DNA from 3 places in the Asanoa sp. WMMD1127 genome. Region 1 is predicted to be linked to each of the others. Evidence: riboswitches for the same ligand, from Rfam matches in the RefSeq annotation. Region 1 holds a riboswitch; each other region holds the start of a gene.
What was found. A riboswitch is a leader RNA that binds a small molecule or an ion and turns the genes downstream of it on or off. The one in region 1 is predicted to bind cyclic di-AMP.
Positions count from the first base shown of each region.

Region 1 (3,268 bases):
GGCGCCGACGGTGAAGCTGATGCCGTCGATCGCCTTGACGCCCGCGAAGCTGAGGTGCACGTCGTCAAAGACGAGAATGTCTTCGCTCATGACAACCACCGCTTGCGCCGCTTGTAGTGCTTGACCTCGCGGAACGAGCGGCGCGCCGTGCCGGTGTCGGCGGCGCCGAGGCCGAGGTAGAACTCGCGCACGTCGTCGTCGGCCAGCAGCCGGTCGGCGGGCTTGTCGAGGACGACCTTGCCGGTCTCCAGCACGTAGCCGTGGCTCGCGATCGACAGCGCCATCGCCGCGTTCTGCTCGACGAGCAGCACCGCCGTGCCCGACTTGTTGATCTCGACGATGATCTCGCGGACCTGGTCGACCAGGCGCGGCGCGAGACCGAGGCTCGGCTCGTCGAGCAACAGGTAGCGAGGTTTCGCCATCAGCGCCCGCCCCATCGCGAGCATCTGCTGTTCACCTCCGGACAGGTAGCCGGCCACCTTGCGGCGACGCTCCTTGAGCACGGGGAACAGGCCGTAGACGTGGTCGAGCCGCGCACCCACCGCGCCCGGGTTGGTGTGGCCGCCGACCCGGAGGTTGTCCTCCACGCTCAGCTCGCCGAAGATCCGGCGGGCCTCCATCACCTGGCTGATGCCGCGCCGCACGATCGCGGCGGGGCGCAGGCCGTGGATGGGTTGGCCGTCGAGGGTCACCGAGCCTTTGGTCACCGCGCCGTCGTGGACGTCGAGCAGTCCGGTCAGGGCGCGCAGCAGTGTCGTCTTGCCCGCTCCGTTGGCGCCGAGCAGGGCGACGACGGCGCCGCTCGGGACGTCGAGCGAGACACCGCGTAACACAAGCATCACGTCGTCGTAGACGACCTCGAGATTTCGGACTTGCAGCACCGGGGGCGCCCCACTTATGCGGTCAGGCTGGCATGCGGAGATGGTCAGGTGTGGCCTGGGTCACAAGGTGAAACACATTTAACTACGTGGTAACCCGGCGTCGCTAGAGCTGCGACCAAGATTTTTGCACTGCCAATGAAATTTCTTTTGCCCACGGCGTGAGGTGTCCCGCTTTCGGCGCGGATCATTGCCTCGAAAGCCGCAGTTCGCCCCCGCTCGGCTTTGTGCTGGTGGGGCGCGGGGTTACGGTGAGGCGCCGGTGTGGTCCTCAGCCATCCCCCCGGGTGGCTCCGCGCCGGTGCCGCCGAATCGCCGGCCCGTGCCGCGCCCGTCCCCCGGGCGCCCAGACGACCCGGGCCCACGCTGGCGAATCGGGGACCCGACGGAGCACTGGGGTGAATCCGCACCGCGGTAGGGCGTCCTTCTCGTCCGAACCCGACAGCTAACCCGGTAGGCGGCTGCGGAAGAAGGGTCTGCCCTTTGTCGTCAGCACGGATGTCGCTGCGTGCGCTCGTGCTGGTCGCCATGGCGGTAGTCGTCGCGGTGCCCGCGGGCGCCGCGTCGGCCGAACCGTCGGCCAGCGAGCTCACCGCGAAGATCAACAAGTCCTCCGCCGAGCTGGAGAAGGTCGTCGAGGCCTACAACAAGCTCAACGAGGAGACGAAGGCAACCAAGAAGCAGGCGGGCCAGGTGGCCGACCGGCTGGGCCCGCTGCAGCAGCAGCTCGACGCGGCCCAGGCGGACGTCGGTGACATCGCCGTCGCGGCCTACCAGACCGGCCGGCTCGGCCCGGCCAGCGCTCTGCTGGCGGGTGGCGACGACATGCTGGACCGGATGGCGGCGCTGGACTCGCTGGCGCGGGAGCGCCAGACCCAGATCGACGCGTTCCGGAGCACCCGCGAGCAGCTCACGAGCGACCAGCAACGGCTGGCCACGGCCCGGGCGCAGCAGGACGCGCAGGCCAAGGAGCTGCAGGCCCGCAAGAAGAAGATCGAGAACGACCTCGACAAGTTGTACGACCTGCGCAGGCAGGCCTACGGCTCCTCGACGTCGAGCGGCTCATCCTATTCGGGGAAGATCCCGTCGGTCTCCGGCAAGGCGGGTGTCGCGGTCCGGTACGCGTACAACGCGATCGGGACGCCCTATGTCTGGGCCGCCGAAGGACCCAACGGTTACGACTGTTCGGGCCTGACGCTGGCCGCCTGGCGCGCGGCGGGCAAGACGCTGCCGCACAACGCCGCGATGCAATGGGACAAGGTCGCCCACATCTCGCGGAGCCAGCTGGCCGCCGGTGACCTGGTCTTCTATTCGGGGCTGGGGCACGTCGCCCTGTATGTCGGCGGCGGCCAGGTGATCCACGCGCCCACGTTCGGCGAGTCGGTGAAGCTGGCCTCAGTGGACATGATGTCGCCCTACGGCTACGGCCGCGTGCGCTGATCGACCACCCGCATGGGGAGGACCGGTTCGGTCCTCCCCATGCGTCGGTCACCGCGTCAAACGGTCAGGCCCGGACCGGGGTCGGGGTCTCGCACCACGGCAGGGCCGTGCGGGTGACGTAGGCCCACCAGCCGATGTGGCGGCCGTAGCGGGCGCGTAGCTCGTCGGGTGTCGGCGGTGGCGCGCCGTAGACCTGCTCGGCGGCCAGCCGGAACGGGCGCATCTCGAGCGGAACCTCGTCGGGCCGGCCCAGGCCGCGCAGCAGCAGCGCGTCGGCGGTGAACGGGCCCACGCCCGGCAGGGCCAGCAGCGCCGCGCGGGCGTTGGCGTGGGGCGCCGCGCGCAGCCACGTCTCCCCCAGCCCCGCCACGCCGGCGGCCACCTCGCGGACGCGGGCCGCGCGTTGGGCGTTGCCCGTGTAGGCCAGCAATCGGTCGTCGCTCAGGCCGGCCACCACGTCGAGGGCGGGGAACGCGCGGTAGACCACGTCGTCGACCACCATGGACGGGCCGAGGTCGGCCGCCATGCGTCGGCGGCGGGCGCCGGCGAACCACTCGGTGCTGCGGTGGGTGAGCGTGAAGTAGACCGTCGCCTCGGCCAGGGACGGGAAGCGCACCTGGTGGAGGCCCCGGGCGACGCGGAGCAGCGGCGCCATCGCCGGGTCGGCCTCGGCGACCGCGTGGAAACCGGTCAGGTCGTCACGCAGGCCGAGCCAGTCGGCGACGGCCCGCTCGACCGCGGTGGCCTCGTCGGGCGTCAGCGCCGAGGCGGCGTGCACCGCCAGCCGCACGCCGCCGGAGGCGTCGGCCCCGACCTCGGCCACCACGGCCGCCCCCGCGGCGGCCCTGGCGGCGTCGGGATGGGCGAACGCCCGCCGCACCCAGCCGTCGGCGATGCGGTGGTCGCCCGCCATGGGCGTGAAGCCCTCGAGCGCGCGGACGCTGAGGGCG
Region 1 covers NZ_JARUBP010000001.1:134,926-138,193, forward strand. Annotated here, with positions in the region: gene O7635_RS00760 (ABC transporter ATP-binding protein) at 1-90, opposite strand, end outside; gene O7635_RS00765 (ABC transporter ATP-binding protein) at 87-839, opposite strand; cyclic di-AMP (ydaO/yuaA leader) riboswitch at 1,227-1,353, shown strand; gene O7635_RS00770 (C40 family peptidase) at 1,362-2,318, shown strand; gene O7635_RS00775 (hypothetical protein) at 2,383-3,268, opposite strand, start outside.

Region 2 (3,268 bases), 1.2 Mb from region 1:
GCGGCCGCCAACATGCACATCCCGTACGACGAAGAGCTCGGTGTGCACCCGCAGGTCGAGGGCTTCACCCGCTACCAGGAGTGGGACTTCGACAACACGCCGCCGGAGAACTACCCGCTGCTGCTCAACTACCCGTACTTCGACCTCTACCGGCGCCAGGTGGTCAAGCAGTCCGACCTCGTGCTGGCGATGCACTGGTGCGGCGACGCGTTCTCCGACGAGCAGAAACTGCGCAACTTCGACTACTACGAGCGGCGTACGGTCCGCGACTCGTCGTTGTCGGCGTGCACGCAGGCCGTGGTCGCGGCCGAGGTGGGCTACCTCGAGCTGGCCCACGACTACCTCGGCGAGGCCGCGCTGATGGACCTGCACGACATCCACAACAACACCCGGGAGGGGCTGCACATCGCCGCCCTCGCCGGCGCCTGGCTCGGCCTGGTCGCCGGGTTCGGCGGCATGCGCGACCACGAGGAGCAGCTCACGTTCATGCCGCGCCTGCCGGCCCGGATCAGCCGGTTGGAGTTCGCTCTCATGTGGAAGGGCAAGCGGCTGCGGGTCGACGTGCGGCAGCACGAGGCGATCTATTCGCTGCGGGACGGCGAGCCCGACGATGCCAGCATCGACCTCAGCCACCATGGCGAGCCGATCACGGTGACCTGCGAGAAGGAGGTGCGGGTCAAGATCCCGCAGCTCGATCCGCACCGCCGGCAGCCGCGCCAGCCCGCGGGTCGGGCCCCGGCCCGCAGGCCGGTGCCCGACACCAGGCGGCGCTAGAGAAGCGACAAGTGGACGTGGTTGGTGTGGTCGCTGGACGGGTCGCCATGGGCGCCGCTGTAGGACTTCCAGGTGCCCGTCGACGGTAGCCACACCTGCCGGTACCAGATGACGTAGAGGATCCCCAGCTTGTCGGCGTTCTTCACCAGGAACGCCGCCAGGTTGTTGCCGTAGAACCGGGCGTCGCCCTGGGCGTCCCCGCTGCCGAAGTCGTTGGTCTTGAACACCGAGAAGTCGCAGGCGCGCCCCTTCGGATGCTCGAAGGGGCCGCCGTCCCGGTGACACGAGACGAACCGCTTGAAGCCCAGCCGCTGGGTCTCCTTGAGCGCGAACAGCGTGCGCGGCGTGATGCACCCGTTGGTCGTCGGGTCGTCCACACTGCACGACTGCGCCGGGAACGAGCCGTCCGAGGCACGCGGCGACTGCCGGGCGACGGGCTGGTTCACGTACGCGTTGCCGTTCACCGTCCGACCGCCGGCGAGCTTGAACGCCTTCTCCACATCGGACTTCTGCTTGGCCATCACGGCCAGCTGGGCCGACTCGCGCTTGGTCTCCAGGTCGAGCTGGGCCTTGGCCGCCGCGGCCTGGCGCTGGTTGTCGGCGAGCTCGGCCAACCGCTCGTTGTCGTACGCCGACAGCATCTCGAGGGTCTCGGCCTTGTCCAGGAACTCGTTCTCGTCCCGGCTGTTGAGCAACATGAGCGCCGGACCGATCCGGCCGTTCATGTAGTTGTGCCGGGCGATCTCGGCGGCCTGCGGCGCCAGCGCGGCCCGGCGCACTTCGAGCCGGGCCATCTCCTTGTTGAGCGCGTCCTGCTTCTTGCGGGAGTCGGTGACCGCGTTCTTCGCCTCGACAAAGGCGCGACTGGTGCGCTCGATGGCCTCGTCGATCAGTTCGTTCTTTCCGCCTTCGCGGGGCGGTGAGGGGGTGGGGTTGGGTGCGGCGACCGCTGCCGGGGCGAGGCCGATGCCCACCAGCAGCGTTACGGTGCCGACCAGGGCGGCGCGCCGGGCGAGAGCGCGCGTGCGTCCTTTGCGCGTCATTCACGTTCCTTCGGTAGGGCCGCCTACCGGGTTAGCTGACGGGTTCGGGGCGGAACAACCCCTACCGCTGTCGCGGACTCACCCCAGGAACACGGGTCCCCGGCTCGCCTCTCGGCGATTAGGCGGCAACTGCGCCGGGGTCACCGGGGGGATGATCCGGCGGAAGCCGGAGCCAGCTTAACCGATCCCGACCTATTCTTCGCAAGGATCGGATGCCTCTTCCTTTGCCCTGGAATGCGTTACGTACCAACGACTTTCGGTGACGTAAGGAGCGCTTAAGAAAGGGCACGGGAAAACGTGAAAGAAGGCGTACGCAACCGCCGGTGTCAGCCGAACGTGTGGTCAATCGGGTGTTCATTTCGAGTTGGCCGGTTCCGCTGGACAAGGAGGCTCGCGGGGCCGCTAATGGAGTCACCCCGACCGGGTTACCGGCCGGCACACCACCCCACCCCAACGGCGCCGCCGGCGACTCCTGCCGACGGCGGCAGATAACCGCACTCATCGGAGGCGCCGTGGACGACATCGCCGTCCTCACGGAGCAAGCGGCGGAGACCTATGTCGCCGCCGCGGGATTTCGGGTCGGCCCGATCGGCCGGGTCGGCGTCGAGCTGGAATATCCCGTGCGCGACCCGCGCGCGCCGCTGGCGCGCCCGTCGATCGCCCGGTTGACCGCGGCCACCGCCGGCCTGGGCTCCTTGCCCGGCGGCGGCCAGATCACCATCGAGCCAGGCGGCCAGCTGGAGATCTCGTCAGCGGTCGGCGCGTCCCTGTCCGACTGCGTGTCGGCCGCCCGCACCGACCTCGCCATCGTGCGGTCGGCGCTGTCCGCCGAGGGCCTGGTGCTGGACGGCACCGGTCTCGACGCGCACCGCCGGCCCGAGCTGGTCACGACGCACCCGCGCTACGTCGCGCTCGCCGAATACCACGCCCGGTCGGGCGGCAAAGGGCTGGCGGTCATGTGCAACTCCGCCAGCGTGCAGGTCTGCCTGGACGCCGGCGACGACTCCGACGGCTGGGCCGGCTACCGGATGCGCTGGTGGCTGGCCGACGCGATCGGCCCGGTCCTGCTGGCGGCGTTCGCCAACTCGCCCCACGCCGTACGCGGCACCCGCTGGGTCTCCTACCGCCAGGCGCTGCGCTTCGGCACGGACGCGAGCCGCACCCGCGCGCCGCGAGCGGGCGGCGAGCCCCGGTCCGACTGGGCCCGCTACGCGCTGCGCGCCAACGTCGCCATGGTCGCGGGGCCGGAACCCTGGCTGGTGCCGACCGGCCTGACGATGCGGTCCTGGCTGCGGGGGCATGGTCCGCGCCCCGCCACCCTGGAGGATCTGGAGCGCCACCTGGGCACCCTTGTGCCACCGGTACGCCCGCGCGGCTACCTCGAGTTCCGCATGATCGACCAGCAGCCCGGCGACGGCTGGGTGGTGCCGCTGGCGGTGGTGACGGCGTTG
Region 2 covers NZ_JARUBP010000001.1:1,298,766-1,302,033, forward strand. Annotated here, with positions in the region: gene O7635_RS06415 (glycoside hydrolase family 65 protein) at 1-774, shown strand, start outside; gene O7635_RS06420 (hypothetical protein) at 771-1,817, opposite strand; cyclic di-AMP (ydaO/yuaA leader) riboswitch at 1,820-1,952, opposite strand; gene O7635_RS06425 (glutamate-cysteine ligase family protein) at 2,330-3,268, shown strand, end outside.
Region 2: another riboswitch for cyclic di-AMP. It lies ahead of O7635_RS06420 (hypothetical protein); the one in region 1 lies ahead of O7635_RS00770 (C40 family peptidase).

Region 3 (3,268 bases), 7.5 Mb from region 1:
ATCATGATCTTGCCCTCGCGGTCCAGCATGCTGAGCCAGGCCGCCATCCGGCCGTCCACGGCCGCGACCCCGTCGAGGGCGGCGATGGTCTCCACCGTGTCGCGCTCGGCGAGCAGCCCGGCCGGCTCGACGGCCACGTCGACGTTGCGGGCCGAGCGGGCCAGGTCGTCGTAGAAGGCGGCCCGGGCGGTGTCGCCGTAGACCAGGGTGCCCGCGAGGAAGCCGACTCCCACCATCACCGCGAAACCGGTCAGCACCAGCCGCACGGCGTGGGCCCGGAAACCGGTGACGGCGAGGCGAAGGAGAGGCCGTTTCACGACGCCCAGTCTGACCAAGGGCAACAGGGGTCACGCCACACCCCTGCGGTAAACATCCCGACACCACCGGCCGACGGACAATGGGAATGGTTACCGGTGTCACCTTTGCATACATAGCGATGTTTGCATAAGACTGGAGCCAGCAGCGAGCGAGCCAGGCAGGAGGACCGGTGGGAGCAGGACACGACCACGGCGCGCGCGACGCCGGCGCGCGGCACCGGGGGCGCCTCTGGGCCGCCTTCGCGCTGCTCGCCGTCTTCATGGTGGTCGAGGCCGTCACCGCGTTCGCCACCGGCTCCCTGGCCCTGCTCTCCGACGCCGGCCACATGTTCACCGACGTGCTCGGCATCGGCATGGCGCTCGCCGCGATCACCGCGGCCCGGCGGGCGGCCGCCCGCGACCCGCAGCGGACCTTCGGCCTCTATCGCCTGGAGGTCCTGGCCGCGCTGGCCAACGCGGTGCTGCTGTTCGGCGTCGCGATCTACGTGCTGGTCGAGGCCGTGCGCCGGTTCGGCGACGCGCCCGCGGTCGACACGACGCCGATGCTGATCGTGGCCGGGCTGGGCCTGGTGGCCAACATCGTGGCGTTCGGGCTGCTGCGCGAGGGCGCACGCGAGAGCATCAACGTCCGCGGCGCCTATCTGGAGGTGCTCGGCGACCTCGTCGGCTCCGTCGGCGTGCTGGTCGGCGCCGGCATCATCGCCGCCACCGGCTGGTTCCTGGTCGACCCGCTGATCGCGGTCGCGGTCGGCCTGTTCATCCTCCCCCGCACCTGGAAGCTCGGTCGCGAGGCGCTGCGGATCCTGGTGCAGGCCGCGCCGGAGCACCTCGACGTCGCGGCCATGCGCACCTCGCTGGGCGCGGTGCCGGGCGTCTGCGACGTGCACGACCTGCACGTCTGGACGCTGACCTCGGGCATGGACGTGGCCTCGGCGCACCTCGGCATCGAGGGCGACGCGGAGGTGGCCACGGTGCTGGCGGCGGCCCGGGAGGCGCTGCACGACGGCTTCGGCATCGACCACGCCACCCTTCAGGTGGAGCCGGTGGCGGCCACCGGCGACTGCCGTACCGCGAGTTGGTGACCGTGGGTGCTTAGATCGGCCTTAACTTTCGTGACCTTCAGCCGAGATTTGCCCGGATAAATCCGGGCAAGCCCGGCTAATGCGCTTTTAACGGCGCTCCCGCAGAGTAGGCATTCCTCGGTAGTCTCCAGATCGATCTTCGCTGGCCGGCACCCCACCGGTGCCTGCGGAGATCGTCGCCTAATCGCCACGGCGAGCCGGGGAACCAGGCACCTGGGGTGAATCCGCGCCAGCGGTAGGGATCAACTTCCGTCCCGAACCCGTCAGCTAACCCGGTCGGCGGCTGACGGAAGGACATGCCCCCAGATGATCGATCCCCCCAGTCATCCGCACCTCCGACGACGATGGATCCGGGTCGCGACCGTCGTGCTGTTCGGCCTCGTCGTCGGGCTCGTCGGCCCGATGGCGCCGGCCAACGCCGACCCCGACGACGAGGGCGGCACCGCCGAGCTGCGGGACCAGCTCGACAAGGCCAGCCGGGGCTTCCTCGACGCGCAGGCGGCGTTGAAGCGGTCCCAGGCCAAGCAGAAGGAGCAGGAGGCCACCCTCCGGACCGTCGAGCAGGACCTGGCCTCGCACGTCGACGCGGTCGCGGAGATCGGCCGCACGGCCTACCGCACCGGCCGGCTCGGCCCGATGTCGGCGCTGATCAACGCGGACTCCCCCGACCGCTTCCTGGAACGGGCCAACGCGCTCGGCATGGTCGCCGCCAACGAGCAGCGTGAGATCAGCAACCTGGAGCAGACCAAGGCGAAGGCTGCCGAGGCGACGGCGGCGATCAAGACGGAGGTACGCGAGCAGGAGCGCCAGGTCGCCCTCATGAAGGCCCGCAAGGACCAGGCCGAGCGGGCACTCGACGTGGCCGCCCGCCAGCAGAAGGCGGCCGCGGCGAAGGCGGCGCAGTCGGGCGGCTCCGGGAGCAACACCGGCGGCTCCGGCGGCGCCACGGCCACACCGGCGAAGCGCAACAGCGACGGCAGCTGGCCCACCGAGTCGTGCAGCGTCAACGACCCGACACCGGCCAACGGCTGCATCACCCCGCGCAACCTGCACGCCCTGCAGCAGGCGAAGGCGGCGGGCTTCACGCGTTATGTCTCGTGTTACCGCAGCGGCGGTTCCGGCGAGCATCCCAAGGGCCGGGCGTGCGACTACGCGGCGGCCAAGGGCGGCTTCGAGGGCGACGCGACCGGTGGAGACAAGACCTACGGCACCAACCTGGCCAACTACTTCATCCGCAACTCGGACCGGTTGGCCGTGCTCTACGTGATCTGGTACCGGCAGATCTGGCTGCCGAGCAGCGGCTGGAAGGCCTACAGCGGGGCGGGCGGAGACCCGTCCAGCGACCACACCAACCACGTCCACCTGAGCGTCTACTGAGGTCCCGAAAACCATCCGGGGGTACGCCGCGCGGCGTACCCCCGGATGCGTTCGTCAGGCCTGCTTCTCCAGCACCCGCGGGAGGCGCTCGGCCAGTGCGTGGTGGGCCGCCTGGGCCTGCTTGAAGGCGTACGCGTAGAGCGGTGTCGGCGCGGTGAGCGTGATCGTGACGTCGGCGCGGATGCCGCCGCCGGACATCGGGTGGATGCGGGTGTTGTTGCGCAGCGTCGTGCCGGGGCGCTGGCGGGCCAGGGTGATGATCTCCGCCGGGCCGGCGCTCGGGCCGGGACGGTTGATCGCCAGCACGTCCGCCGTGTAGGTCGTCGTGAAGTGGAACGGGCCCAGCGGGAAGCGGTCGTTGATGACGAAGCTGCGCACCGCGCCGTCGACCGGCGGTCGCTCGGTGACCTTGACGATGAACGGGTGCAGCTCCGTGTGCCGGCTGAAGTCCGACAGCAGCGCGACCGCCACCTCCGGCTCGCAGCGCGCCTC
Region 3 covers NZ_JARUBP010000001.1:7,653,700-7,656,967, forward strand. Annotated here, with positions in the region: gene O7635_RS36545 (ABC transporter permease) at 1-317, opposite strand, end outside; gene O7635_RS36550 (cation diffusion facilitator family transporter) at 488-1,399, shown strand; cyclic di-AMP (ydaO/yuaA leader) riboswitch at 1,567-1,697, shown strand; gene O7635_RS36555 (hypothetical protein) at 1,706-2,776, shown strand; gene O7635_RS36560 (SRPBCC family protein) at 2,831-3,268, opposite strand, start outside.
Region 3: another riboswitch for cyclic di-AMP. It lies ahead of O7635_RS36555 (hypothetical protein); the one in region 1 lies ahead of O7635_RS00770 (C40 family peptidase).